DNA from 4 places in the Massilia sp. 01N410 genome. Region 4 is predicted to be linked to each of the others. Evidence: predicted binding sites of a transcription regulator. Region 4 holds the regulator's gene; each other region holds the start of a gene.
What was found. The regulator FNR, encoded in region 4, switches genes on or off when oxygen is low (the NO sensors DNR and NnrR bind a similar motif). The targets are predictions, from matches to a motif close to TTGATNNNNATCAA.
Positions count from the first base shown of each region.

Region 1 (5,364 bases), 200 kb from region 4:
ATCGGCGTCGAGCGGCGGCAAGGCGTTCCAGCGCGCTTCCCAGTCGCTCTCCGCCGCACCCGCACCTGCCACGGCATGTTCCAGCTCCTGCACCAGGCGCAGCCTGTCGCGCAGCTGGCCTGCCTGGGCTACACCGGCGGCGCGGCGGGCGGCTTCGAGCTTCTGCTGCACCTGCGCCACTGCCGCGTGGTAGCGCTTCTCGACCCGCGCCTCATGGGCGCGCGGCACCGGGCCGATCGCCTGCCATTCGGCCGCGGCATCGCGCAGCAGCTTGCCGGCGGTGGCCGGCGTGACGTCGGCGGCGGCCGCTTCCAGGCGCACGCTGATCGCTTCCTTGGCCGCCTCGTGGGCACGGCGTTCGATGTCCGCCTCGTGCATGCTGTCCTTGCGGCGCCGGAACACTTCGTCGCAGACGGAGCGGAAGCGCTGCCACAGCGCCTGCTCGCTCTTGCGTTCGAGCGGCAAGGTGCGCGCATGCTCCTGCCAGCGCTGCTGCAGGGCGCGCATGATGTCGATCGCGTGGCGGTCGTGCGGGTCGATCGCGGCGGCTTCCTCGATGATCGCCTCGCGGGTCGCCATCTCGCCCTTGCGCTGCTCTTCAAGCGGTCCCTGCAGGGTATTCAGGGCATCGGTGAACAGGGCGTCGAGGCGTTTCTTGTCCTTGCGGTCGATGGCGCCCAGGTGGCTCCAGGCCATGCGCAGGCGCTGCACGGTGCCGGCCACGTGTTTCCACTCGGCCTCGCCGGACTGCAGGCGTCCGATCTCGGCATTCGCCTCGTCGATCAGGGCCTGGCCGCGCGCGGCGTTGGCGTGACGCTCGTCGGCGAGGTGGCGGAAGTGGGCCGCCGCCGGCGCATAAGCCGCGGTGCAGGCGGCGTCGAAGCGCTCCCACAGGCTTTTCGGGGCGGCGCCGGACAGGCTGTCGAGGGCTTTCCAGCGCTCGCGCATGCTGCCGACCTTCTTCGCCAGTTCGCTCATCGCCAGGTTTTGCGTCGGCAAGGCTTCCACGGTCTTGATCAGTTCTTCGCGCGACACATTGCCGCCCCAGCGCGCCCAGTCGGACAAGCGCTTGAGTTCGGCCCGCACATGGGCCAGGCGGTCGGACTGGGCCGGCGTCAAGCGCATGCCCTTCTCACGCGCTTCCTTCAGCGACTTGTCGAGCTCGGCCGCCGTGCCCAGCGAACCCTGCTGCAGGGCTGCCTCCATCGCATCCATGATGTCGAGGAAATGCTGATCGGCGCCACGACTGCGGCCCGGCTCTTTCGCTTCTTTCGGTTTGGGAGATTCCTTGGGCTCGCGCGGCTTGCGCGCTTCCGGCTGCGGCAGGCTCGCCAGCAGGGCGTCGAAGCGCTGCTGCAGCGCGGCCGCGGCCTCGCGGTGGGCCGGCTGCGCCAGTTGAGGCAGGCGATGCCATTCCTTGCGCAGCGCGTCGGCGTTCAGTTCGGTCACCGGCCTGGCCTGCTGCTCGGTAATGAAGGTTTCACGCGCCGCCAGCGCGGCCCGGCCGGCTTCGATTTCATGCAGGCTGGCCTGCAGCTTCTGGGCCTCGAGGCCGAATTCGGCCACCAGGCTGCGCGGCAGCGAGGGATGTTCGGCTGCCTGCAGGGCTTCGGCCTGCTCCCGGGTCAGGGCTTCCAGGCGGGCGGCCAGTTCGTCCGACGACAGCGGCTCGCCCGGCAGCCGGCGCAGCGCGGCCAGGCGGTCGATCATGGCGCGCTGCAACTGCACCTGGGCTTCCAGGCGCTGGGCCAGCGCGGCGCGCACGCCGGCAAATTCTTCCTGCAGCTCCGGGGCGGCGATGACCGTCCATTTGCGGTCGAGGTCGGCAACATGGTTGGGTGTCAGCAACTCGTCCTTGAGCAGTCCGCGCGCCTGCTCCAGCGTCGCTTCGCCGCGCCGCCGTTCCGACTCGCGATGCCGGTGGGCATCCAGGCGCGATTGCATCAGCTTGGCAACCCGGCGGTCGGTATTGCGCATCGCCGTATGGACGCGCTCCAGCAACTCGGGGCCATGGACGAATTCGGCCGCGGCCAGGCGCAGCTCGGAAAATTCGCATTGGAGGATGAATTCCACCGCGGCGGCCTCGTCGCCCTGGATCCGGCTCAGCTTTTCGGCCTGCAGCGCGCGCTGCGGGGCCGCATTGGAGCCCGACCCCGAGGAGGCCGCCTGTTCCGGTTGCGCCCCCTGTCCAGCCGGCTTGTCGCCGGGCTTGTTGTCGCCCGGCCGCTTGAATAGGAACTCGAACATGATGAAATCGCACTTCCAAAATCGCCATCATAACAAAACCCTGATGGCCTCGCGCCACCGGACTGGCGCGTGCGGTCCGCCGCCCGGCCAGGCTTCAGTGCAGCAGCGACAGCATGGCGTGGCGCCGCCCGAATTCCGGCCCCGGCCCGTCGTGTCCATGCCCGTGCGGCTCGTACAGGGGATGGCGGGCTTCCACCGCCTCCGGCCGTCCGCGTCCGCGTCCGTGCCTGACCTCCCCGCGACGCTCGCGGGCGACGGCGTCGTGGGCCAGCATCTGGTTGGCGATCGCGAACCAGGCCTCGCCGCGCACCAGGCTGCGCGCCAGCGGGAACAGTTCGTGTTCCTCGCGCTCGAGGCGGCAGCGCAGGGCCGCGATGCAGCGCTCGACGGCTTCGCAAAAGCCGCCGCGGTCGACACCGCGCGCGCCGGCGTCGACGCAGCCTTCGGCCGCCGCCAGCGAGTCGATGGCGGCCTGGCTGAGCTGTTCGAGGTCGAGCAGCAGGCCGTCGGCGGCCTCGGTGGCGCGGCGCAGGGCCGGCACCAGGAACTTGTCCAGCTTGCGCCAGTGGCAATCGTCCACCACCTGGCGCAGCCCGGCGCACAACCGGGCCGTCTGGGAGGGTATGAGGATGCCGTCATCGTCCGGCAGGGAATGCAGCTCGCGCGCAAGCGACTGCAGCGCCGAGCGAACGGTGGTCTGCTCCACGGACAAGGCAACGAGGGTGTAAGTTGACGTCAGCATTCGGTCTCCGCTCAGTTTTTCGCCGACACAAAGCTCAGCCTGACCGGCAAGGTCGAGCAGGAAGCTTCGATGGGAGGCGTATGTTTTGAACAGGCCTGCAGGAAGGGGTGTCCCGTATCGTTGTTCATCGGCCTGAAAGAGCACCTAGTGTACGGACGGGTTTTGGAGGCGGGTTTGATCTGGCTCAAACGGCACCCGCCTCTGAACAGCACGGCAGGAAGACTTCAGGCAGCGATACTCTCGGGCAAGAAAAATATCGCGCGCAGCTGCGCCGCCACCTCGTCGGGATCGCTGCGCCCCACCTCGACCGCCGGACAGCCATGCCAGCGTGCGCAGCGCGCCACCGCGGCAGCCAGGTCGCGCAGCAGGCGCTCGCTCGGCCGCACGCCGGGCTCCAGCGCCACCGATTTCAGTTCGAACACGCCGGCCGCGCGGTGCGCCTTGGCGTCGATGCGCCCGATGAGCTGGCCGCGGCGCAGCACCGGCAGCGTGAAATAGCCGTACTGCCGCTTCTCCGCCGGGGTGTAGCACTCGAGACGGTAGTCGAAGCCGAACAGTTCCAGCGCGCGGCGGCGGTCCCAGACGATGGGGTCGAAGGGCGACAGCAAGGTGGTCACGGTCGGATTCAGGCGCCCCGCCGCAGCCTCCTCCAGCAGCGCCGCATGGTCGGGATGCACGAACACCGGATCCTTCCAGCCATCGACGCGGGCGCGCAGCAGCAGGCCCTCGTCCGCCAGCGCCTGCGGCGCCACGTGCGGCGCGCGGGTGCGGTGGTAATCCGGGACCCAGGCCGCCCTGGCCAGCCCCAGCGCCTTCACCGCGCGCAGCACGAATTCGCGCCTGACTTCTTCGATGGCGGGCGCGCGGCTGTCGTCCCAGCCGGGCAGCACGCGCTCGGCCAGGTCGTAGACGCGATGGAAATTCTGGCGCCGCGCCACCATCACCTTGCCGGCTGTGAACAGGGCTTCCAGCGATCGCTTCTCGGGCTTCCACTCCCACCAGCCGCCGCTCTTGCCGTCCGTGCGCTCGAAGTCGGCCGCCCGCGTCGCGCCATTGAGGCGGATGTGCTCGAGTACCCTGTCGACCTGCTCGGCATGCCCCTTCATCCAGGACGCGCCGGACTTCCAGCCCATCGAATGCGGGTCGAGCATCCGGTGGCGGTACAGGCCATAATCCTCGATCGGAACGAAGCAGGCTTCGTGGGCCCAGTATTCGAACAGTTTGCCTTCGGCCAGCAAGGTTTCGAGCCAGACCGGATCGTAGTCGCCCAGGCGGCTCCACAGCACCAGATAGGGGCTGCGCGCGACCACGCTGATGGTGTCGATCTGCAGCACGCCCATGCGGCGGATGGCGGCCAGCACGTCGTCCCTGGTGGCGCGGGCGCGGCGGGGCTGCAGCATGGCCTGGGCCGCGAGGTGTAGGGCGCGCGCGGCGCCGATGCCAAGAGTAAGTTCGCTCATTCGCCCATTTTATTTGAGCTATTGCCATGTTGCTCATCCGTCGTAGAACTTTTGTCAGCGCCACACTGTCTGCGCTATAGTGAGCGCCCTGGCTCACCCACCTTCCTGTAAGACATCCATGCGGCTGCTGCACACTTCCGACTGGCACCTCGGCCAGACCCTGCACAACTTCGACCGGACCTACGAACACCAGCGCTTCCTCGACTGGCTGCTCGACACCATCGTCGCCGAGCAGGTGGATGCCTTGCTGATCGCGGGCGACATCTTCGACAACTCGAACCCGTCGGCCGCCTCGCAGCGCCAGCTCTACCGCTTCCTGCAGCAGGCGCGCGCCAAGTCGCCGCAGCTCGACATCGTCATCATCGCCGGCAACCACGATTCGCCGGGCCGCCTGGAAGCGCCCGGTCCCCTGCTCGAGGCCCATGGCACCAGGGTGGTCGGCCACGTGCTGCGCGATGCCGAAGGCAGCATCGACGTCGAGCGCATAGTGGTGCCGCTGACCGGCCGCGATGGCGCGGTCAAGGCCTGGTGCGTGGCGATCCCCTTCCTGCGTCCGGGCGACGTGCCGCGCATCGAGGCCGCCGAGCGCGAAGGCGACAATCCTGCCGTCGACGCCTACCTGTCCGGCATCGCCCTGCTCTACCAGCGGGCCTATGAGCTGGCGCGCAGCCGCTGTTCGAACGGCGAGGCCATCCTGGCGATGGGCCACTGCCACATGACCGGCGGCGATTCCTCGCCGGATTCCGAGCGCCGCATCCTGATCGGCGGCACCGAAGCCCTGCCCGCGTCCATGTTCGACCCCAGCATCGCCTACGCCGCCCTGGGCCACCTGCACCTGGCGCAGAAGGTCGGCAAGCAGGACCACCTGCGCTACTGCGGCAGCCCGCTGCCGCTCTCCTTCGCCGAAATCGGCTA
Region 1 is NZ_JBFTRV010000001.1:11,790-17,153, reverse strand. Features, by position in the region: gene AC1DOP_RS00075 (DUF349 domain-containing protein) at 1-2,247, opposite strand, end outside; gene AC1DOP_RS00070 (hemerythrin domain-containing protein) at 2,342-2,989, opposite strand; gene AC1DOP_RS00065 (winged helix-turn-helix domain-containing protein) at 3,214-4,449, opposite strand; gene AC1DOP_RS00060 (exonuclease SbcCD subunit D C-terminal domain-containing protein) at 4,568-5,364, shown strand, end outside.
Region 1: a site for FNR is predicted at 3,164-3,177, ahead of AC1DOP_RS00070 (hemerythrin domain-containing protein). Genes of this name have one in related genera too.

Region 2 (5,364 bases), on a different contig from region 4:
GGGCTGCGTCGATAAAATTTAAGGATGAGAACTCCTTCGGACCCCACCCTGACCGGCGCGCAGCTGCTGCTGCGTTGCCTGATCGACGCCGGCGTCGATACCGTTTTCGGCTATCCCGGCGGCGCCGTGCTTCCCCTCTACGATGCCTTGTACCTCGAACCGCGGCTGCGCCATGTGCTCGTCAGGCACGAGCAGGCGGCGGTGCATGCCGCCGAGGGCTATGCGAGGTCGACCGGCCGCCTTGGCGTCGTGTTCGTCACCTCGGGACCCGGCATGGCCAACACCACCTCCGGCCTGCTCGACGCCCTGTGCGACTCGGTGCCGGTCCTGTGCATCAGCGGCCAGGTCGCCACGAACCTGATCGGCACGAACGCCTTCCAGGAGTGCGATGCGCTCGGCATCTCGCGCACCGTCACCAAATGGAATGCCCAGGTCCGCAGCGCGGACGAGATCGTGGACATGGTCGGCGCCGCGGTCCGGCAGGCGACCCGGGGCCGCCCGGGGCCGGTGCTGGTCGACGTGCCGAAGGATGTCCAGCTGCAGCCAGTCGCCGTGTCCGCGCCGCGCTCGCTGGCCGCAAGCCCGCCGTCCGTCCCGCAGTCCCTGGTGCCGGACATTCCGGGTGCGCTGCTGGAACAGGCGGCCAGGCTGATCGCCGGTTCGCGCCGTCCCGTCTTTTACGGCGGCGGAGGCTTGACCGCTTCCGGCAGCGCGGCCTGCGCCACGTTTGCAGACCTCGTGCGCATGAAAAACGCGCCGTGCACGCTGACCCTGATGGGACTCGGCGCCTTTCCGGCATCGGATCCGCGGTGGCTGGGCATGCTCGGCATGCACGGCACCCTGGAAGCCAACCTGGCGATGCACGAGGCCGACCTGGTGGTCTGCGTGGGGGCGCGCTTCGACGACCGGGTCACCGGCAAGCTCGATCAATTCTGTCCTGACGCGCGCATCGTCCACATCGACATCGATCCGGCATCGATCGGCAAGATCGTGCGCGCCGACGTCGGTCTGGTGGGCGATTGCCACGCGGTCCTGGCGGCCCTGGAGCGCGAGCTCGCCGCCATGCAGGCCGAGGTCGCGTCCACGGACGCGTGGTGGCAGCGCATCCAGGCATGGCGGGACGTGGACTGTCTCGGCTTTGCCGCCACGTCGCCGACGATCGTCCCCCAGCAATTGATGAAGACCCTGGCCGGCGCGCTGGACGGACGGGACGCCATCGTCTCCACGGACGTCGGCCAGCACCAGATGTGGGCGGCGCAATACCTTCCCTTCGATGGGCCGCGGCGCTGGCTGACCTCGGGCGGCGCGGGGACGATGGGCTTCGGCATCCCGGCCGCGATCGGCGCCCAGATCGCGCATCCGGAAAAGACGGTCGTGTGCGTGAGCGGCGACGCCTCGATCCTGATGAACATCCAGGAACTCGCCACCGCCGTGCAGCATCGCTGTCCGATCAAGGTCGTGCTGTCGAATAACGGCTGCATGGGCATGGTCCGGCAATGGCAGGAACTGCATCACGGCGCCCGCTATAGCCACAGCTATGCGGAGGCCCTGCCGGATTTCCCGGCGCTGGCGCGCGCCTTCGGATGGCAGGCGCGCCGGGTCGCCAGGGCGGACGAGCTCGACGACGCGATCGCCGAGTGCATGTCGTCGGAAGGTCCTTTCCTGCTCGACGTGGTGGTCGAACAGGCCGAGAACTGCTTCCCCATGATTCCGGCTGGCCGCGGACACCACGAAGTCATGCTGTCGAAAGACCGGACCTACGAAAGCGGCCGATGACGGCCGGCTACCTGAAGCGCATCCTGGGCGCGCAAGTGTATGAGGTCGCGGGCGTGACGCCGCTGGACATGCTGCCCTCGCTCTCCCAGCGCCTGGGCAACCGTATCTGCCTCAAGCGCGAAGACATGCAGAGCGTCTTCAGCTTCAAGCTGCGCGGGGCCTACAACAAGATGGCCAGGCTGTCGCCGGCGCAGCGCCGGCGCGGCGTGATCTGCGCATCCGCCGGCAATCATGCCCAGGGTGTGGCGCTGGCGGCGGCCCGGCTGGGTTGCCGGGCGCTGATCGTGATGCCGACCACCACGCCGAGGATCAAGATCGATGCGGTGGCAAGGCGCGGCGGTCCCTGCGTCGACATCGTCCTGCACGGGACCTCCTATACCGATGCCCACGACCACGCGGCCGCGCTTGAAAAAGAGCAGGGGCTCGTCTTCGTCCATCCTTTCGATGATCCGGATGTGATCGCCGGCCAGGGGACAGTCGGCATGGAAATCCTGCACCAGCACCGGGACCCGATCCATGCGATCTTCGTCGCCATCGGCGGCGGCGGGCTGGTCGCCGGCATCGGCGCCTACGTCAAGGCCTGCCGGCCGGACATCAGGATCGTCGGCGTGCAGACCGTCGATTCCGATGCGATGGCGCGCAGCCTGGCGGCGGGCGAGCGCATCGCGCTGCCGGAAGTCGGACTGTTCTCCGACGGGACCGCCGTCCGGCTCGTCGGCGAAGAGACTTTCCGCATCGCCAGGCAGGTCGTGGACGAGATCGTCCTGGTCGGTACCGACGAGGTCTGCGCGGCCATCAAGGAGGTGTTCCAGGAGACGCGCAGCGTGCTCGAGCCGGCGGGCGCCCTGGCGGTGGCCGGGCTGCAGGCCTATGTGGAACGTGCCGCGCTGGCTGGCGCGCCGGTCCGGGACCAGACCCTGGTGGCGGTCGCCGGCGGCGCCAACATCGACTTCGACCGCCTGGGCTACGTGGCCGAGCGCGGATCGAACGGGTGGGCAACAAGCTGCGCCCGATGATGCCGTGGATTGCGAAGAACAAGCTGGTAGATCAGTCGAAGAACCAAGTACGGCCTGTTGGCTGTTGAGCCCTCATTCCCGTTTTCGCGGCAATGACGTGAAAGCATTGCAAACCAGATATTCCAGCTGACTTTATTTTTGTCAATTAGTTAATAACAATTTTATATCGTTATGATCCGAGGATCAAGGTGAAGGAGTGATGCAATTGCAAAAATTGCATCATGATAACCTCATCCCTTATCCCTTCCCTGGCCTGGTCCCGCTGCCTCGTCTTCGCAGCGGCCAGCTTCTTCCACCTTGCGGCCGCTGCCGCTCCGGCGCAGCGCATTGCACCGGCGCCGCACGAGCACCAGGAATTCGAGGCGACCCTGGACGCGCCCTATCGCGGCGAGGCCCGCGGCGCCGAATCACGCACCTTCCGCCTGTCCTTCGATTACCCTGGCCTGCAGGGCCGCCGCAGCGTGCACTGGCGCCTCGAGTTGATGGCGCCGAACGGCCGCGAAGTGGCGCGCTGGCAGGGGCAGGCGAACCTGACCGGGCGGCCGGTCGACGTGCCGGTGCGTTGGCAGGGTAAATTGGCGAAGGGACTGCCTGCGCCCGGCGTGTACCGGGTGCGCCTGCACGCGACGGCCGGGGATGAAGCGGTCGAGCAGTCCTGGGACATCGCCGTCGGCAACCCGCCGGCGCCCGCGCTGCCGGCTTTTTCTCCCATGCCGGGCCGGCGCAAGGTGCTGCAGGCGGCGCCGGCGGCGGGTGCGCTGCCGTTCACGGTCTATTACGGCAACCTGCACAGCCAGACCAGCCACAGCGACGGCGGCGCCGCCCTCGATAACTGCAAGGGTGCCCAGGACCCGCAGACCGCGCCCTTCGGTCCGGATACCGCCTTTCCCTACGCCCGCGAGCATGGCCTGGACATGCTGATGGTCTCCGAGCACAACCACATGTACGACGGCTCGGACGGCACCAAGCTTGATGCCGATCCGGCCGCGGCCAGGGCGCTGTACCAGTCCGGCCTCGGGATGGCGCGCGCGTTCAACGAGCAGCATCCGGACTTCCTGGCCCTGTACGGCATGGAGTGGGGCGTGATCAGCAACGGCGGCCACCTGAACATCTTCAACAGCGACGAGCTGCTGGGCTGGGAAAAGAACGGCAAGGGCGAGCTGCTGGCCGACACGCTCAGCAGCCGCAGCGACTACGGCGCGCTGTACACGCTGATGCGAAAGCAGGGCTGGATCGGCCAGTTCAACCACCCGGCGCTGAAGGACCAGTTCAAGGTCGGCGGCGTGCCGCTGGCCTGGACGGCGGACGGCGACGAGGCGATGGCGCTGTGCGAAGTGATGAACACCTCGGCCTTCTCCACCAACGACAAGGAGGGCGAGACCCGCCGCAGCAATTTCGAGGCGGCCTGCAACAAGCTGCTGGAAGCGGGCTACCACGTGGCCTTCAGCAGCAACCAGGACAACCACTGCGCCAACTGGGGCAGCTCATACACCAACCGCACCGCGGTGCTGGTCCCGAACGGCGTGCCGCTGACCCGCGACAGCTTCATCGACACCCTCAGGGCGCGGCGCGTGTTCGCGACCATGGACAAGGCATCGCAGATCGTATTTACCGCCAACGGCCACCTGATGGGCGAGCGCATCGACAACCGCGGACCGCTCCAGCTGTCGGTGCAGTTCGCGAACGATGCCGGCCGGCGTGCGGCCACGGTGGCGATTATGGAAGGGGTGCCTGGCCGGAACGGCAACGTGAGCCAGCTGGCGGCGCAGGCGAGCGTCACGCTGACGCCGTCGCCGGGGCCGCATTTCTACTATGCGAAGCTGACCCAGGACGACGGCAAGGTCTTGTGGTCGGCGCCGGTCTGGGTCAACCAGGCGGGCGACTAGAAGCCCAGGTTCTTGCCGAGGCCGAACAGGGTCGCCAGGCCCAGCACCACGAAGATCAGGGCCGCGATGCCGTGCACGAGCTTCAGCGGCACGCGGCCGGCGATGCGGTCGCCGAAGTACACGGCCGGCACGTTCGCCAGCATCATGCCCAGGGTGGTGCCGGCCACCACCGCCACCGCGGAGGGATAGCGCGCGGCCAGCGCCACCGTCGCCACCTGGGTCTTGTCGCCCATCTCGGCCAGGAAGAAGGCCAGCACGGTGGTGAGGAAGACGCCCAAGCGCGCCGGCGTCGTCTCGTTCTCGTCGATGTCGTCCGGGACCATGATCCAGGCCGCCATGCCGATGAAGGCCAGGCCCAGAACCCAGCGCATCACTTCGGGACCGAGCAGCTTGCTGACCAGCGCGCCGACCGCGGCGGCAAAGGCGTGGTTGGCGATGGTGGCGGCGAAGATGCCGAAGACGATGGGCAGCGGACGGCGGAAGCGCGCGGCCAGCAGGAAGGCCAGCAACTGGGTCTTGTCGCCGATTTCGGCGAGGGCGACGATGCCGGTGGAAACGAGGAAGGCGTCCATTGAAGCGACAGGGCGGGGAAAGGCAAAGGGGCGATCATAGCAGAGGCGGGCGGCGCCTACCTATCGGGACGGGTTCCGAAGTGCTATCCTGCTCGCGCCTGAATTCAGCTTCCG
Region 2 is NZ_JBFTRV010000023.1:43,363-48,726, forward strand. Features, by position in the region: gene ilvB (biosynthetic-type acetolactate synthase large subunit) at 25-1,776, shown strand; partial or broken gene ilvA (threonine ammonia-lyase, biosynthetic) at 1,773-2,768, shown strand; gene AC1DOP_RS23520 (CehA/McbA family metallohydrolase) at 3,014-4,678, shown strand; gene AC1DOP_RS23525 (TMEM165/GDT1 family protein) at 4,675-5,250, opposite strand.
Region 2: a site for FNR is predicted at 2,924-2,937, ahead of AC1DOP_RS23520 (CehA/McbA family metallohydrolase). Genes of this name have one in related genera too.

Region 3 (5,364 bases), on a different contig from region 4:
CAGGTGGTCGACCACCGCCTTGCTCACCTGGACGAAGACGGCGTGCGGGAAGCGCTCCAGGAAGCGGTCGATCAGCACTGCGCGCTGCTCCGGCGCGCACACCGGATCGGCCAGCGCGAACTGCATGCCCCAGTACTGGGCATAGGCGATGTAGCCGGCGCCCGGCAGCTCGAAGTAGGCCATGTCCGGCTGCATGGTCGAGAAGGACATCGGGTGGCTGCCATATTCCTTCAGCCAGGCCACGCGCCTGGCCAGCTCGGCGTGGGCGTCGGCGTCGGCCGGAGCGAGCGGCCGGGTGAGCGCGAGAGCGGCGTCGCTCATGCGAGGTCCGGCTTCTCGCCCAGCACCGACCAGTAGCAGTCCAGCAGCAGCAGCTTGTAGTGCTTCTGCTCCTGCACCCGCAGGCCGAGCTTCTTCATCCACTCGGGATAGTTGTAGATATTGTGGAAGGCGTTCCCGGCAAACAGCCAGAAGAAGCCGACCGCGCCATACCAGTACAGGGTCTTCACCAGCCGGCTCAGGACGTTCCCGGTCGGGAAGGAGAAGTCGCCCACCACCACCCGCGCGCCCGGCCGGCCGAGGCGGATCAGGTGCTGCAGCACCTTCACCATCATGTCCTCGTGGAAGACGTTGAGGAAGAAGTTGGCCACCACCATGTCGTAGCGCTCGTACTCCTCCACCTGCATGATGTCGCTGTGGACCTGGCGGATCGAGACCTGCACGCCCTCTTTCGCCAGGTTGGCCTGGAACTTCCTCAGCATGGTCTCGGACAGGTCGACCACGGTGACCTCGGCCCCGCGGCCCGCCGCGTAGACCGCATCCCTGCCGTGGCCGACGCCGGCGAACAGCACCCGGTCGCCCGGCTGCAGGCGATCGAGCATCGCCACCTTGCACTTATGGATCGACTTCCCGCTGTAGAAGGCACTCAGCCAGTCGTAGATCGGCCCAACGAGCCTGTATTTGTCGCTCACGCTTGTCTCCTTCTTGTCTTTTGTATAAGCGTAAGCGAAAGCGTCAGCCCTCCACGATTTTGTGCCTGCCTTTAGGAGCCAACTTCCTGGCCTTCCGAGTCAGTGCACGCGGCGCCGGCGGACGGTCGAGGTCCAGTTCTCGAGGTCGACCTCGTCGCGCATGTCGGCGCAGGCGTCCAGCAGCTTCGCGATCTCGCGCTTCGTCAGGCCCGAGTTCAGGGTCAGGCGCACCAGCGCGCGGTTCTTGGGCGTGGCCGGGGCGCAGAACACCGCGCCCTGGATACCGCGGTTTTCCAGCGCCTTGCGCAGCACCAGGGTCTTCGGCTCGGTGCCCACTTCGAGCGCGATGATCTGCTCGCTGCCCTCGTCGACGCAGTAGCCGAGCCGTTCCAGGCCGCTGCGCACTTCCTCGGTGATGCGGCGCAGGCCGGCCCGGCGGACGTCGGCCTGCTCGACGAAATCGATGGCGGCGTCGAACCAGGCCAGCTCGTGGTTCAGCAGGCAGGAGCTGAAGATCGCCGGGCGCGACTCCGACAGGAAGTAGCCCTTGAAGCGGCTCGAACAGGTGATGATGCCGGCGCGGCCGGCGAAGGCCTTGGCCAGCGAGGCGGTACGGAAGTGCACGCGGTCTTCCAGTCCGGCGGCGATCACCAGGCCGGCGCCGCGCGGACCGTGGGTGCCGAGCGAATGCGATTCGTCGACCACCAGCACGCTGCCGGTCTTCTCGGCCAGGGCAAGCACCTCGTGCAGCGGCGCCAGGCTGCCGTCGGTGCTGTACAGGGCGTCGACCACGATCACGCCGGCGCCGTGCTTGTTCAACTGGCGCTGCAAGTGCTCCATATTGTTATGCAGGAAGGGCACGGCCCTGGCCCCGCCCAGCTGGACCCCGTCCCACAGCGAGGCATGCGCCATGATGTCGAGGTAGACCGGCACGCCCGGCTCGGCGATGCTGTGCATCAGCCCGACGTTCGCGGCCCAGCCGGATTGCGCCAGCACCGTCTGCTGGGCGCCCATGAAGTCGGCGAACTTCTCTTCCAGCCGGTGCTGCCGGCTGCCGGCCTGCAGGTAGACGGCCGACATCAGGTTCTGCCCGGCCTTGCCCTGCAGGGCGCGCACCTGGGCCTGGAGCAGCGCCGGTTCGTTCGCCAGGCAGAGGTAATCGTTACCGGCCAACATGACCGCGCCGGGTCCCTGGCGCTTCCACACATGGACGTGCTCGCCGCCCATGAGCTGTTCGATCCGGTTCACGTGGTGTTCGTCCATCCGGCGGGTGACGAAGGCGGGCATGCGCAGGGCTGCGGGGCGGACATGGTTTTGGGCTTTGGTCAGTAGTGTCATTTTTTTATCTCCAGGAAAAATTTCATTGTGTCCATACGCAAAAATTCGGCTCGGCTTCTCGACGCACTCTTGACCGAGATCAATCTGAACTGAGCAGTTTCCTTCAAGCTCAACCAACAATTGCGTGAGATCAATTGTTAAGTGACAAGGATCGAAAACAGACGGTCGACGACCGGGAGTTGCCGAGTGAAGAATCTGCTGTACAGGAGCATCGCGAACATCAGTGCGCCGATCAGGATGCGTTATCGGCTGACCCGCCCCGCCTTGCTGGCGTGGCTGCTGCGCCAGGACCAGCTGCACGAGCATGCCGTGGTGCGGCTGCATTTCCTCGCATGGGTCGGCTGCATCGGCATGCCGGCGTACTACCTCATCTGGACAATGTGGTTCCCACAAAAGTTCGAGAGCCCGGGCCTGCGGATACTCGGTTTTGTTCTATGCCTTCCAGCATTATTGTTCCCGCGCAAAATCAAGCGAAACTGGCTCCGTCCCTATGAGTTCATCAGCGTCACCTATGTGATGCCCTTCTTTTTCAGCTACATGTTCCTGATGAACCACGGCTCGGCAGTGTGGGGCGAATCGCTGCTGCTGGCGCTGATCCTGCTGTTCCAGTTCGATTCCCTGTGGGCGCTGCTGTCCTGCAGCGCCGGCGCGCTGGCCGCCTGCCTGCTGTACGTGGTGCTGGGCGATCCGAACGCGAGCGGCGATTTCCACGCCCTGCCGCTGGTGCTGGAGCAGGCGCCGATCTACGTCTTCACGATCGTGATCGTGGCCCTTACCAAGATCGGGCGCCGGCTGCTGGCGAGCGAGAAGCTGGCCGGCATGGCGCAGGCGCTGGCGATGGTCTCGCACGAACTGCGCACGCCCCTGATCAGCATCTCCGCCAACGTGCGCGGGATCGCCAGGGCGATACCGGGCGCGGAAGAAGGCGTGCCGGAAGCGCTGGAGCGGATCGGCTTCGAGGTGCGCCACATGAACCAGATGATCGACCTGTTCCTGATGTCGGCAGCGGCCATGAACCAGCAACTGGCGCCCAACGAGCGGGTATCGATGGCCGAGCTGGTGAACGGCGTGATCGGCCGCTATCCCTTCGTCAGCGGGGAGCAGCGGCGCCTGGTGAGCGTGGTGGTGCGCAGCGACTTCGCCTTCCGCGGACGCCAGGAACTGGCCTCGGTGGTGCTGCTCAACCTGCTCCGGAATGCCCTGAAGGCCCTGCAGCGCGCCGGCAAGGGGAAAGTGCGGATCATCGTCGACGGCGCCCGCAAGCGCCCGCGCCTGCTGCTGATGGACAGCGGCTGCGGCATCCCGGCGCGCCAGCTGCCCTACATCTTCGAGCGCTTCTATTCCTACCCGGCGAACACCGGCGCCGGCATCGGCCTGGCGCTGTGCAAGGACATCGTGCATGCCTGGCACGGCAAGATCCGCTGCCGCTCGCGCGAGGACCTGTACACGGTGTTCGCGCTGGAGTTCCCGCCGGCGCGGCGCGCCGCCGACGCGTCCACGACGCCGCGTCCTCCCCGTGCAATCAACGACCGAGTCGAACGAGTCAACGAGGCTTAGCATGAACCTGCCGATCTACCAGCATCCCACCATGACCGTCCTCGTGGATGACAGTCCCAGCTTCCTGCACAGCCTGCGCTTCCAGCTCGGCCCGAGCTTCCCCAGCATCGGCTTCAGCGACACCACCGCCGCCACCGCCTGGCTGCGCCAGCACGGCGCCGCGCCCGCCGCCCTGGCCGGACTGCTGTCGCCCAGCGTCGACACCTATACCTTCGCGCCCCAGCCCTACAACATCGCCCTGCACGTCGAGCAGGTATGCGGCATCCGCCGCCACGCCCAGCGCTTCCTGACGCCCTCGGTGCTGGTGGTCGACTACGCGATGCCGGGCATGGACGGGATCCAGTTCTGCGAGGCGGTGCGCGACCTGCCGTGCCGGAAGATCCTGCTGACCGGGGTCGCCGACGAGCGGGTCGCGATCGAAGCCTTCAACCGCGGCCTGATCGACCGCTACGTGCGCAAGAGCGACGCCCACGCCCTCGACCGCCTGGAGGAAGAACTCACCCATCTGCAGGAGGGCTTCTTCCTGGCCCAGTCGGAAGCGCTGCGCATGCTGCTCTCGCTGCACGATTTCAGCTTCGTCAACGATCCCGCCATCTGCGGCCTGGTGCGCGAGCTGGGCGCGCGCCACAAGATCGTCGAGCACTACCTGTTCAAGACCCCTCCCGGCTTCCTGATGTACGACCGCGATGCCCGCGCCTGGCTGCTGGCCGTCGAGACCGAGCAGAGCATGAACGCCCACTTCGAGATCGCCCTCGACGGCGGCGCCCCGGCCTCGTTGCTGGAAGCGCTCGGCCAGCGCCGCGTGGTGCCGAACTTCAGCGACGGCGACGGCATGTATTCGCCGGTACGGCACAAGGAATGGCACCGCTACACTGCGCCGGCCCAGAGCTGCCACGGCCGCGAGCTGTATTACTGGGCCATGTTCCCGCTCGACCCGGAATTCCTGGACGGGCCGGTGGAGTCCTTCTCGAACTTCCTGCGCCGCCATCCCGGCCATGCCTGAGCCGGGGCCGCCGCCCCGCCACACCACCACCAAGGAGAGCATTCGATGCCAACCCTGCCCCGCAAGGCGCCCGCCGCGCTGCTGCCGGCCCTGTTCGCCGCAGCCCTTTTCGCCGCGCCATCCGCCGAGGCCTATCCCGGCGGCGGCGCCGCATTCAACGGCAAGGGCTTCGACAGCTGCGCCGCCCCGTCCACCTCGCAGATGCAGGCCTGGTGGACCAATACGCCGTGGAGCTTCGTCGGCGTCTACATCGGCGGCGCGGTGCGGGCCTGTTCGCAGCCTAACCTCACCGCCACCTGGATGAACACCACCAACAGCCAGGGCTGGCGCCATTCGCTGATCTGGGTCGGCCCGCAGGCGCCCTGCACCACCTTCTCCAGCCGCATCAGCTACGACACCGCCACCGCCTACCAGCAGGGCAAGGACGAAGCCCTGAAGGCCTACAATGCCCTGATCGCCCTCGGCGTGACCAACAATGCGGCCGGCACGCCGGTC
Region 3 is NZ_JBFTRV010000019.1:77,782-83,145, reverse strand. Features, by position in the region: gene AC1DOP_RS21915 (DUF2156 domain-containing protein) at 1-321, opposite strand, end outside; partial or broken gene AC1DOP_RS21910 (class I SAM-dependent methyltransferase) at 318-974, opposite strand; gene cqsA (alpha-hydroxyketone-type quorum-sensing autoinducer synthase) at 1,071-2,309, opposite strand; gene AC1DOP_RS21900 (sensor histidine kinase) at 2,496-3,866, shown strand; gene AC1DOP_RS21895 (response regulator) at 3,868-4,869, shown strand; gene AC1DOP_RS21890 (DUF1906 domain-containing protein) at 4,915-5,364, shown strand, end outside.
Region 3: a site for FNR is predicted at 2,379-2,392, ahead of cqsA (alpha-hydroxyketone-type quorum-sensing autoinducer synthase). Genes of this name have one in related genera too.

Region 4 (5,364 bases):
GCTGCCTGAAGACGGATACGAGGATGTGTGGTTCGACTCCACGCTGTTATCGGAAAGATGAAGGCAAACAAGCCATGACGACATCGAAGCGAAGCTGGCTCAACGGCAATACCATGTACGAGGGCTTTCCGCTCTATATGCGCCGGCCGGACGTCAAGGTCGCGGAGTTCGCGCGACTTCGGCCGACGTTTCCGCGATTGCTGGTACTGACGCACAAGCTGAAGCATGTGAGGGAAAACGGTCTTCCGGAAGGGGATTACAACGACTCGCTCATAACGCTGGGCAGCTGCGTGACGACGCCCTTCGACGATGAAACGCGAGGGCTGATTGCCGTTATCGAAACCTTTGCAGGCAAGCGGACTTACTATATCTATCTTGCGCCTTCATTCGATGCGAAAGCTTTTGTTCAGGGAGTCAAGGATCGTTTTCCCGACGAAGAGTTCGCCGGCAAGGTGCATGAAGACCCGACGTGGAAGTTCTTTCATGGGTATGCCGGGGAGTTTCAGTTTGCTTAGGAATGCCGAACAAAACCTCGTGCCTGTCGCTGAGCAAGGATGCCGTACGCGGTGGCTGAACACCATGTAAACATTTAAGGATGCACTTCTCATGAATGACGCCCTTACGATTTCCGTGCCTCGCCTTCACACCGATCGGCTTACGCTTCGGGAATATCGTGTTGAAGACTTCGAATTATTTGCGGATCATTTGTCGAATGCTGAAAGCTCAGCGCATTTAGGCTCGGCAGACCGTCAGACCGCCTGGCGCATCTTCAACTCACATGCTGGATTCTGGCTCCTGAACCGGGCTGGCTGGTGGTCGATAGAGGACCGGCAGACAGGTCAGCTGGTTGGCAGCGTGGGCGCTTTCTTCCGCCACGAATCAACCGTGATGGAGATGGGATGGAATACCTATCGGGCATTCTGGGGAAAGGGAATTGCGAACGAAGCGGCGGCGGCAGTCCTGAAGTATGCGTTCGAGGTCCGGGGTGAGCCGAAGGTTCGGGCACTGATCGCTTCTGGCAATGAATCATCGCGTCGTGTCGCCGAGCGCCTGGGAATGACGTACGAAATGAAAACTGAACTGAACGGCAAGGAAATCAATAGTTACGTGCGTGAGAATACCTGAAGCGGCTGCGATCGGCGATATGCCGATGTCCCTTCGGGTCCCATGAGCGGACGTGGGCAGTCGCATCATGGCAATCGTATTTGCATGCGGTCCCGGACAGTCCACCTGGACGCGATTACTCCGGAAATTCCGGCTGCTGCGAAGGTGGGTTGTGGCGACGCCTATTCGGCTCCAAAAAGATGCGCATCTCGAAATCAGGCGGGAGGGGCCGCTCTGAAAGTTCGCCGGCGGCGTGCGCGCGTACTTCAGCAGAGCTCGAGTAGATCGCTGCGTCGATCAATAGGGCGGTCTTGTAGTCGCGGCGTCGGTTCATCACGCGATTCCCAATAGTGGGCGGATATGCTGAGTATATCCATTCGCGCTTGAGGTGGCGCGCCCGGCAGTGAAGCGAATCCGGCTTATGCAGCCTGGCTCGGCACCGCCCGGGATTACGTGTACTGCATCGACGACGCTGGTAGATCCTGGCGCCGATCTGCACGAATATGGTTTCCCCTCGGGTGGGTCATTTCGGCACCGGTTTGCCAACCGTCGTGGTGAGCGATCGAATATCACCCAAGGCGCCGCACCAGTTCCGCCAGGCGGCGGCCACACGGTCCGCATCCACGTTGCTCAGGTAGTCCTGCCTTCGCAGGCCGGCGCCGCCATGGACATGGCGGGCCGCAACTTCGACCAGTTCACGGCGGAACAGCGCGCCGCCGTGGTCGCCGCCCACCCGCGCGGACAGGATTTCGGCCACCGGGTGCTGAAGCGGCGCCCGGACACCACCTTCGCTAGCTTCAATGACGATTTCCTCGCCTTCAAGGGTCCCGGATTCCAGCGCGGGAACATGTGCGGCATCCTTCCCGGCTCGCGCTGGGAAGGATGAGGCGGCCGCCCGGCTCAGGCTTGGCCGACCACCACCTGACTGATCTGGACGACCGGCGTCTGGTTGGTGTAATTCGGAATGTCGCCCATGATTTCCTTCGTATGCGGGCCGAAGCCGGCCTGGAAGGCATCGACCGAGTCGCAGAACAGGTGACCCATGGCGATGTAGGGCGCGTTCGACGCCGGCGCACCGCCGGCCATTCCCCTGTCGATCGTGTAGTACATTAAAGCATCGCCCATCAGTTCCTTCACCATGGGCATGTGCCGCTCCCGGTAGTAGTCGTCGTCGAAACGGGCGTCCGGGCCGTTGGGATACATCACGCTCACCTTGATCATCTCTGTCTCCTCGTCGTGGTTGCTTCAGTTCGATTTCGATGCCGGAATTTCGTAAAAACAGAGTTTGTCGCCACGATTCGCCATTTCTACGCCGACCTGGTCCAGGGCTTTACGCGCGGCCTCGTTGTCCTTCGGGCAGGTGATGATGAACGAGTCCATTCCGTGTCGCGACGCCAGCTCGCCCAAGGCCTTGATGGCGTCTTTGCTGTGATCTCTGTTCCGGTACGCTTCATCCACGTATCCCCCGGCGTTGCCGATCTCTCCCACCGCTTCCGGCGCGCCCGGTGCAAAGTGATACTGGCCGACAAGAGCTCCGTCGTCGTCGACGAGATTGAAGACATAGAGTGGAAGCTTGCGTATCGGATCGAATCGAAACCCATCCAGATCGAGCCGGGTTCGGCCTTCGCGCAAGCTGCCAATGTCCTGAAGAAGCCCATGGCGGGATGGAGCGCCCGAGAGTTCTTCAACTAAGTTACTTGTCGTCATGTCGACCTCCGTTTTGTGCTTGGCCTACGCCGGACGACCAGCATGTACCCACTGGATCTTATTGTCGAGGGGAGTGCCTGAAATACAACTGCCTGGCCCCGGCCCCGCAAGGCGAACAAATGGTCGTGCAAGTCGTCGACGGCAACGTCGTCGCGCCGGAAGCCGCACCGGCCGATCAAAAGCCGGAAGCAATCCAACAGGCTAGTTGATCACGCCATCGGACTGCACTGCTCGGTCCCGGCCGCCATCGCCTTCAGCCGCGCCGGTTCGAGCAGGGTCACTTCGCGCTTGTCGACCTGCAGCAGGCCAAGCTTCTTGAAGCGCGACAGCAGGCGGCTGATGCTCTCGATGGTCAGCCCCAGGTAGTTGCCGATGTCCTCGCGCGACATGCGCAGCTGGAAGCTGTTGGCCGCATAGCCGCGCGCGGCGTAGCGGGCCGACAGGTTCACCAGGAAGACGGCGAAGCGCTGCTCGGCGCGCATATTGCCGAGCAGGAGCATGACGTTCTGCTCGCGCGTGATTTCCTGGCTCATGATGCGGTGGAAGTGGCGCAGCAGGGCAGGCACCTGGCCAAACAGGTCTTCCAGGTTGGTGAAGGGAATCTCGCAGACTTCGCTGTCTTCCAGCGCGACGGCGTCGCAGTGGTGGCGGTCGGCGCTGATCGCATCCATGCCCAGCAGTTCGCCGGCCATCTGGAAACCGGTGATCTGCGCCTCGCCGGCCGCATTCACCTGGTAGGTCTTGAAGTGGCCGAAGCGCACCGCGTAGAGGTTGCGGAAGGGCTCGCCCATCTTGTACAGGGCTTCGTCGCGCTCGAGACGGCGGCGGCGGCCGATGATCTTGTCGAGGCGGTCGATGTCCGCGTCTTCCAGGCCCATCGGCAGGCACAGCTGGTGCATGCTGCAGGCCGAGCAGCTGGCCTTGAGCGCGGGAACGTTCAGCGGCTTGTCGTCGCTCTGGAAAGAGATGGCCTGGATCATCGGATAAAGGATGCGAATGGATGTCAATACCCCGGATTATACGGCCCCATGCCGAGCTTGCGTTCGCAAAGCCGGGGCTTCCTCGACGCCTGATCATACTCCGTGGCATTTTGAACGCGGCCAGGCATCGCTACTGCGCCAATCGTGCGCGGCTCAGCACGTGCTAGATTCCGTACACGACAATAGCGGAGGGGACTCATGTTCGGATTGGCGGCATTGGACCTGGCGCGCCTGCAGTTCGCGTTCACGATGTCGTTCCACATCCTGTTTCCGGCCATCACCATCGGCCTGGCCAGCTACCTGGCCGTGCTCGAGCTGTGCTGGCTGAAGACCAGGCGCCAGGTCTTCGTCGATCTCTATCACTTCTGGCTGAAGATCTTCGCCGTCAACTTCGGCATGGGCGTGGTCTCCGGCATCGTGATGGCTTACCAGTTCGGTACCAACTGGAGCTATTTTTCCGAATACGCCGGCGCCATCACCGGGCCGCTGCTGGCCTACGAGGTGCTCACCGCCTTCTTCCTGGAGGCCGGCTTCCTCGGCGTGATGCTGTTCGGCTGGACCCGGGTCGGGCCCGGGCTGCACTTCCTCGCCACCTGCATGGTCGCGCTCGGCACCTTGATTTCCGCCACCTGGATCCTCGGCTCGAACAGCTGGATGCAGACGCCGCAGGGCTACGACATCGTCAACGGCCGCATGGTGCCGGTCGACTGGTTCAAGATCGTCTTCAATCCCTCCTTCCCCTACCGGCTGGTGCACATGTCGATCGCGGCCTTCCTGTCGACCGCGCTGTTCGTCGGCAGCTCGGCGGCCTGGCATCTGCTCAAGGGACGGGGGAGCGAGGCGGTGCGCACCATGCTGTCGATGGCGATGTGGATGGTGCTGATCGTGGCGCCGATCCAGGCCGTGGTCGGCGACATGCACGGCCTGAACACTCTCAAGCACCAGCCGGCCAAGATCGCCGCCCTCGAGGGGCATTGGGAAAACGAGGGCGACAAGCCCCTGCCACTTTTGCTGTTCGGCATACCCAGCATGGAGGACGAGGAAACCAAGTTCGCCATCGGCATCCCGCGCGTGGGCAGCTGGATCCTGACCCATACCTGGGGCGGCCAGATCAAGGGTTTGAAGGAATTTCCGCGCGACCAGCGGCCGAATTCCCTGATCCTGTTCTGGAGTTTTCGCGTGATGGTGGGCCTGGGCCTGCTGATGATCGCGCTGGGCGCCTGGGGCGTGTGGCTACGCTTCAGGAAGCGCCTGTTCGACAGCCGCGGCTTCCTGCGCATGGCCATGTGGATGGGGCCGGCGGGTCTGGTAGCGGTGCTGGCCGGCTGGATCACCACCGAGGTCGGGCGCCAGCCCTGGATCGTCTATGGCGTTCTACGCACCGCCGACGGCGCCTCGAAGATCGACGCCGGGCCGGTGGCGCTGAGCCTGGCGCTGTTCGTGGTTTCCTACTTTTTTGTGTTCGGGGTCGGCATCGCCTATGTGCTGAGGCTGGTGCGCAAGGGGCCGCAAGCCTTCGATACCACGCGCATCCCGCAAGGCGGGCCGGGCAGGGGACGCACGCCGGCGCGGC
Region 4 is NZ_JBFTRV010000001.1:216,462-221,825, forward strand. Features, by position in the region: gene AC1DOP_RS00965 (DUF885 domain-containing protein) at 1-9, shown strand, start outside; gene AC1DOP_RS00970 (DUF695 domain-containing protein) at 75-515, shown strand; gene AC1DOP_RS00975 (GNAT family N-acetyltransferase) at 607-1,125, shown strand; gene AC1DOP_RS00980 (hypothetical protein) at 1,241-1,438, opposite strand; gene AC1DOP_RS00985 (hypothetical protein) at 1,769-1,990, shown strand; gene AC1DOP_RS00990 (EthD family reductase) at 2,005-2,325, opposite strand; gene AC1DOP_RS00995 (GNAT family N-acetyltransferase) at 2,350-2,811, opposite strand; gene fnr (fumarate/nitrate reduction transcriptional regulator Fnr) at 3,021-3,791, opposite strand; gene AC1DOP_RS01005 (cytochrome ubiquinol oxidase subunit I) at 3,990-5,364, shown strand, end outside.